3 regions of the Serratia sp. NA_112.1 genome follow, and region 1 is predicted to be linked to each of the others. Evidence: predicted binding sites of a transcription regulator. Region 1 holds the regulator's gene; each other region holds the start of a gene.
The links. Region 1 encodes Fur, which represses iron uptake genes when iron is present. Its sites were predicted from a motif close to ATAATAATGAGAACNACTATCAA; they were not measured.
Positions count from the first base shown of each region.

Region 2: a site for Fur is predicted at 1,049-1,071, ahead of sodA (superoxide dismutase [Mn]). Genes of this name have one in related genera too.
Region 3: a site for Fur is predicted at 1,354-1,376, ahead of exbB (tol-pal system-associated acyl-CoA thioesterase). Genes of this name have one in related genera too.

Region 1 covers NZ_JBQZFO010000001.1:343,125-345,398, forward strand. Annotated here, with positions in the region: gene ACUTQ5_RS01715 (glycosyltransferase) at 1-438, shown strand, start outside; gene fur (ferric iron uptake transcriptional regulator) at 616-1,062, opposite strand; gene fldA (flavodoxin FldA) at 1,383-1,922, opposite strand; gene ybfE (LexA regulated protein) at 2,151-2,274, opposite strand, start outside.
Region 2 covers NZ_JBQZFO010000013.1:94,596-96,869, reverse strand. Annotated here, with positions in the region: gene fdnG (formate dehydrogenase-N subunit alpha) at 1-50, opposite strand, end outside; gene fdhD (formate dehydrogenase accessory sulfurtransferase FdhD) at 195-1,022, shown strand; gene sodA (superoxide dismutase [Mn]) at 1,149-1,769, shown strand; gene ACUTQ5_RS19910 (methyl-accepting chemotaxis protein) at 1,897-2,274, shown strand, end outside.
Region 3 covers NZ_JBQZFO010000012.1:57,565-59,838, forward strand. Annotated here, with positions in the region: gene metC (cystathionine beta-lyase) at 1-1,194, opposite strand, end outside; gene exbB (tol-pal system-associated acyl-CoA thioesterase) at 1,450-2,274, shown strand, end outside.

The DNA of each region.
Region 1 (2,274 bases):
GCGCAAAATATTGAGCCTTATCTCGGGCTGATCACGGTAGCTTACGATCGGCGTGGAGAGTTTGTCGGCTTTTTTAATGCGGCCACCATCAGCGAGCTGTATGGCATAGAAGCGGATTATCATTATCGCGATGAAATAAAACCGCTTGATGAGGCTTATGACAGCTTTGTGCAAAGCCTGTGCACTGCTGACGATTATTTCATCTGCAGTCTGGCAATCGAGAGTCAATTCCGCGGACAAGGGCATTTTAACCAATTGTTTGCGCTGATAAAGCAGCGAGCACAACAGCACCAGGCGAAAAATATCGTGCTATGTGTATGGCAACGCAGTGATGCCAGCCAAATTTATCTGAACAAGGGGTTCCGTGTTCGAGGTGTATTCGATCACGCCTGGCCGTTGTTTTTTGATCGGTTGCTGTTTCTTGAGTATGAGCTGTGAAGAGGTTTGCCCATCCGCGTGTCGGCGGGTGAGTTGACGGTGAAGTGAGTGTAAGTGGGAAGACGGAAAGAAGTGCCTCTGCAATTGTTGTATTTCAAGCTGTGAACTTTCCCCGGGCCTGTCCGGGGATTTTTTTATCTGTTCAGTTAAGGCGGTTCTTAATGCCGGTTAAGGGCATTATTTTTTATCGTGCAGAGTTTCGTCTTCGCGGCAGTCACCAATTGCACAGTGGCCGTACAGGTACAGGCTGTGGTTGCTGAGCTTAATGCCGTGTTGCTTGGCGATATCACGCTGACGAACTTCGATTGATTCATCGCTGAATTCGATCACTTTGCCGCAGTCCAGGCAAATCAGGTGATCGTGGTGATGCTGCTGGGTCAGTTCGAACACGGACTTGCCGCCTTCGAAGTTGTGACGGGTCACAATGCCGGCATCATCAAATTGGTTCAGTACGCGGTAAACCGTAGCCAGGCCAATTTCTTCGCCCATATCTATCAGTTTTTTGTACAGATCTTCCGCACTGACGTGATGGCATTCCGGATTTTGCAGTACTTCCAGGATTTTGAGTCGCGGAAGCGTGACTTTTAAGCCGGCCTTCTTCAATGCGGTGTTGTTGTCAGTCATGCGGATTCAGTCCTGTTACTATGCTAATCAAGTTGAGGCGTTCTCGCCTGTGGCATCGGTCGGCACAAAGAGTTAATTGCGTCTCATTATAGAACCGGTTGACCTAAATAGAAACCGCCGGTTGTTAACAAAGATATAATTGCACTATTGCATGTTGCACACGCAACGTCTTGATGGGCGGGATAAACCGATAACTCAGTCTACCTTGACGATGTGGGAAGTTACAAATATGTATCTTCGATTGCAGTAATCAGTACTGCCAATGATGGCCCTGCTGGCAACACTATGCACTTTGCAGGGCTTTTGTTCAACGTTTGGCGTTAGCCGACGATTTCGGCCAGGCTCAGCTCTTCGACGATTTGTTTTACCCAGCCTTCAACACGCTCATTGGTCAGCTCAGGTTGACGGTCTTCGTCAATTGCCAGACCAATAAAGTGGCTGTCGCTTGCCAAACCTTTTGAGGCTTCGAAATGATAGCCTTTGGTTGGCCAGTGGCCGACTATGGCAGCGCCACGCGGTTCAATGATGTCGCGGATGGTGCCCATTGCATCACAGAAATATTCTGCGTAGTCTTCCTGATCGCCACAGCCAAACAGGGCTACCAGCTTGCCGTTGAAGTCGATGTCTTCCAGCGTTGGGAAGAAGTCATCCCAGTCGCACTGGGCTTCACCGTAGTACCAGGTTGGGATACCGAGCAACAGAATATCGAAGCCTTCCAGGTCTTCTTTGCTGCTTTTGGCGATGTCGTGAATTTCGCACACATCGTCACCAAACTGTTGCTTAAGAATTTTCTGGATCATCTTGGCAATGTTTTCGGTATTGCCAGTGTCGCTGCCAAAGAAAATGCCTACATTAGCCATATCGCGTATAACCTTTAAATTCAATAAATTGCATTACACGATGTTAGCGATGACCACGATAACACCGATTAAAATGATGCCATGGCAAGGGGGACCCTCACCGGTAATTGCGTATCATGCCAGAAATTTACCCCGGGGTTTTATCACGTTTATGCGATACCGGGTGGAATAAAACGATGTTGATCGGGCGTCATCCTTAACGCCGCGCCGCATGTGCGGCTGCAATGATCAATGTTCTGGCTGGTCGTCCGCCAGTTGTGCCAACAGCATTTGCTCAATAAGCTCGCTGCGGCTGATATTCCGCTGTTCCGCCAGTTTGTTCAGGGCGTCCACCGCATCCGCGTTAATCTTC
Region 2 (2,274 bases), on a different contig from region 1:
GCCATACCGCCAGCGCAGATCTTAAAGAACTGCCTTCTGCTGACCTGCATGGGGGTCTCCTTTCACTTGCGATTGTCACATTGTTTCAAATGGCGCTTTCCCCCTGGAAGCGGGAAGCGCTAAAATTACTGTTGTTTTTACGCGGCAATATTACCACAGCGTATTTGTGGGTGTTACAAACAGGTGCCACTTAAGTGAACAATATAAACCCAGACCAACATATCAATGAAACCTTGCTCACAGGGGTGACCCGGTCTCAGGTGTATCAACGCGGGCAACTCGCCACCGCACAGCAGGATTGGCTGGCGGAAGAAGTGCCGGTCGCGCTGGTCTATAACGGCATTTCTCACGTGGTGATGATGTGCACCCCCAAAGATCTGGAGGCCTTCGCCCTGGGCTTTTCCCTGTCTGAAGGCATCATCGAGTCACCGCGCGATATTTACAGTATAGAGATTAACCAAACTTGTAACGGACTGGAGGTGAAAATTGAGCTTTCCAGCCGTCGCTTTGCCGGTTTGAAAGAGCGCCGCCGTGCCATGGCAGGCCGCACCGGCTGCGGCGTGTGCGGTATCGAACAGTTGGCGGATATTTTTCGCCCGCTGCCTGCATTGCCGTTTACCCAAACCTTTTCCCTCACCAACCTCGATCACGCGCTGGAGCAGCTAAAGCAGGTGCAGAGCGTCGGCCAGCTCACCGGTTGCACCCACGCCGCCAGTTGGATCTCACCACAGGGGGAACTGCTGGGGGGCTGTGAAGACGTAGGACGCCACGTGGCGCTCGACAAGCTGCTCGGCGTGCGGGCAAAACAAGACTGGCAACAGGGAGCAATCCTGGTTTCCAGCCGCGCCAGCTATGAAATGGTGCAAAAATCCGCCATGTGCGGCGTCGAGATCCTGTTTGTGGTTTCTGCCGCCACGTCACTGGCAGTGGAAATCGCCGAGCGCAGCAACCTGACGTTGGTCGGCTTCAGCAAACCCGGCCGTGCCACGGTGTTTACCCACCCGCAGCGCATTGTGGATTAACCAAAGACCACAATATAAGTAGGGCATTGATAATCATTTTCAATATCATTTAAATAACTATAATGATCCGACTGCTTACGCGGTGCTCACATAATGCGCCGCCCTATACCCTTGGAGATGATGATTATGAGTTACTCACTGCCATCCCTGCCGTACGCCTACGACGCACTGGAACCGCATTTCGACAAGCAGACGATGGAAATCCATCACACCAAACATCACCAGACTTATGTTAACAACGCCAACACCGTGCTGGAAGCTTACCCAGAGCTGGCTCAATACAGCGTTGAAGACCTGATCCAGGATCTGGATAAAGTGCCTGCTGACAAGCGAACCTTCATGCGTAACAACGCCGGCGGCCACGCTAACCACAGCCTGTTCTGGAAAGGCCTGAAAATCGGCACCACTCTGGGTGGCTCCCTGAAAGCGGCTATCGAACGTGATTTCGGCAGCGTTGAGAAATTCCAGGAAGAGTTCGAGAAAGCCGCAGCGACCCGCTTCGGTTCAGGTTGGGCCTGGCTGGTACTGAAAGGCGACAAACTGGCTGTAGTGTCTACCGCTAACCAGGACAGCCCGCTGATGGGCGAAGCCGTTGCCGGCGCTTCAGGCTTCCCAATCGTGGGCCTGGACGTGTGGGAACACGCTTACTACCTGAAATATCAAAACAAACGTCCAGACTACATCAAGGCATTCTGGAACGTGGTTAACTGGGATGAAGCCGCAGCACGCTTCGCGGCGAAGAAGTAATTCGCCCCCAAAAATGAAGATACCCGCTTCGTGCGGGTATTTTTTTGACCAAAATTCGCTAAAGTTTGACCGTTCTTTGCCGATGGTTTATTCAATTGACGTTCGCCCAAAGGAAAGGAAAATCATTATGGCGGCATTGAAAACATTGGCAGGAAAGTTTGTTCATCTCACCGTGGGTAAAAAACTCGGTCTCGGTTTCGCACTGCTGCTGCTGCTGTCCACGGTCATCGCTGGCACCGGCGTGCAATATCTGCACATCATCAAATCCCGTTCCGCTCGCATCGATTTCAGCAACCATTTGAAAGAGGAGATCAACCAGGCCAAGTACAACCGCGCCATGTTCAGCCAAACCTACAAGACAGAGTATCTACAGAACAACCGCACTAACATCAAGAACGCTGTCAAACTGATCGGTCAGGGGCAGGAGCTGGACTGGGACCCGCAGAGCCACAAAGATCTGCAACGACTAATCACGCTGATCGACGAATATCAGCAGCAGCAAACA
Region 3 (2,274 bases), on a different contig from region 1:
GTGCGTGTTGGCGATACGCTCGAATCCGGCGGCGAGGTCGTCAATCAGATCCTGCACGTTCTCCAGACCGATATGCAGGCGCACCAGGGTGCCGGAGAAGTCGATGCCGCCGGCCGGGCGGATGGCTTCCAGCTCCTCCGGTTGGTTAGCCAGGATCAGAGACTCATAGCCGCCCCAGGAATAGGCCATGCTGAAGTGGTTGAAGTTGTCGAGATACTCGGCCAACTGCGCGTCGCTCAGACGCTGTTTCAGCACGAAAGAAAACAGGCCGTTGCAGCCGCTGAAATCACGGCGGTAAAACTCGTGGCCCTTGCAGCTGGGCAGCTCCGGGTGATTGACCACCGCTACCTCCGGCCGTTTGGCCAGCCAGTTGGCGACTTCGATGCTGCCTTGCTGATGCTGCTTCAGGCGGACGCCCAGCGTGCGCAGGCCACGGCTGGCCATATAGGCTGTATCGGCGTCTACCATCTGGCCCATCAGATAAGAGTATTCGCGTAGTTGATCCCAACAGCGCTGGTTTGCCACGGCGGTGCCGAGCATGTAATCGGAGTGGCCGATAATGTATTTGGTCCCGGCCTGAATCGAAATATCAATGTCGAAGTCCAGCGCCTTGAACAGCACACCGGCCGCCCAGGTATTGTCGATCATGATCACCACTTCAGGTGCCACCGCGCGAATTGCCTGCACCATGGCCGGGATATCCTGAACTTCCATGGTGATCGAGCCGGGGGATTCAAGAAACACCACGCGGGTATTGGGCTGAATAAGCCCGGCGATATCGGCACCGATCAGCGGGTCAAAATAAGTGGTTGCCACGTTCATGCGGCTCAGAATATGGCTACAAAAATCCTGCGTGGGTTCATACACCGAGCCGGTCATCAACAGGTGGTCGCCGGCGCTGACAAAGGACAAAATGGCGTTGGAAACCGCCGCCGCGCCGCAAGGGTAAAGTACACAACCTGCGCCGCCTTCCAGCTCAACCATCGCATCCTGTAACGCGAAGTGGGTCAGGGTGCCGCGCCGGCCATAAAACAGTTCGCCGTGTGCCCGTTTGGCGGTGGCGTGCTTTTTGGCCGCCACCGAATCAAAGACCAGTGAAGAAGCGCGTTGGGTGACGGGATTGACGGAGCCCTGGGTGTAGCGCTTGCTGCGTCCTGCGCCGATCAGGGTGGTTTCGATGTTTTTTGACGTCATAGGAGCTGGCCCACCTTTGGCTTGGTCTTCACGGGGTATTTGCGATAGCCCTTAAGTTAGCATGATGCATGATAGCCATCCAGACGTTTTAACTGCTAAATGTAAAAGCAATGGCAATTTACCCGTTCGGGCGGCGTCGTTTTGCCGATTATTTGGTAAATAATAATGAGAACTACTATCAATCCCTGATTGGTTTGATATGATCGCACGCTGAATTATTCTTCAATTTTGTTCGGTAACGGGTGGAGGCACAGCGTGAAAACGGCTGGCAAGCATTTAAATCAAGGATCGTTCGGTCAGGGCCGGGCGCAATGGGGCCAGGCATTTGGCCGTGGTCTGTTAGCTTCAATGGTATTGGTAGTGGGTCTGGCCGGTAGCGCTCAGGCTGCACCGGCGACTAATCCGGCCGTTACCCAGAGCGTTGCTCCGGCCTCTGCGCCTGCCGCAGCCGTGCCTGAAAGTATCACCCCGCTGAATCCGCAACCGACCATCCAGCCGCCGGAAACTCGCGGTATGGACTTGTCCGTATGGGGCATGTACCAGCATGCGGACATCGTGGTGAAAATCGTGATGATCGGTTTGGTGTTGGCGTCTATCGTCACCTGGACCATCCTGTTTTCCAAGGGCAGCGAACTGATCCGCGCCAAGCGCCGCCTGCGCCGCGAACAGCTGGCGTTGGCCAACGTCCGCTCGCTGGATGAAGCCTCCGAGCTGGCACAGAACTTCTCGGACGAGAGCATCAGTTCTGTATTACTCAGCGATGCGCAGAACGAGCTGGAACTGTCGGCAGAGTCTAACGACAACAACGGTATCAAGGAACGTACCGGTTTCCGACTGGAGCGTCGCGTTGCGGGCTACAGCCGTAACATGGGGCGTGGCAATGGTTTCCTGGCGACTATCGGTGCCATCTCGCCGTTTGTCGGTCTGTTCGGCACCGTCTGGGGCATCATGAATAGCTTCATCGGCATCGCTCATTCGCAGACCACCAACCTGGCCGTGGTTGCTCCCGGCATCGCTGAAGCGCTGCTGGCAACCGCATTGGGGCTGGTTGCCGCGATCCCGGCGGTGGTGATTTATAAT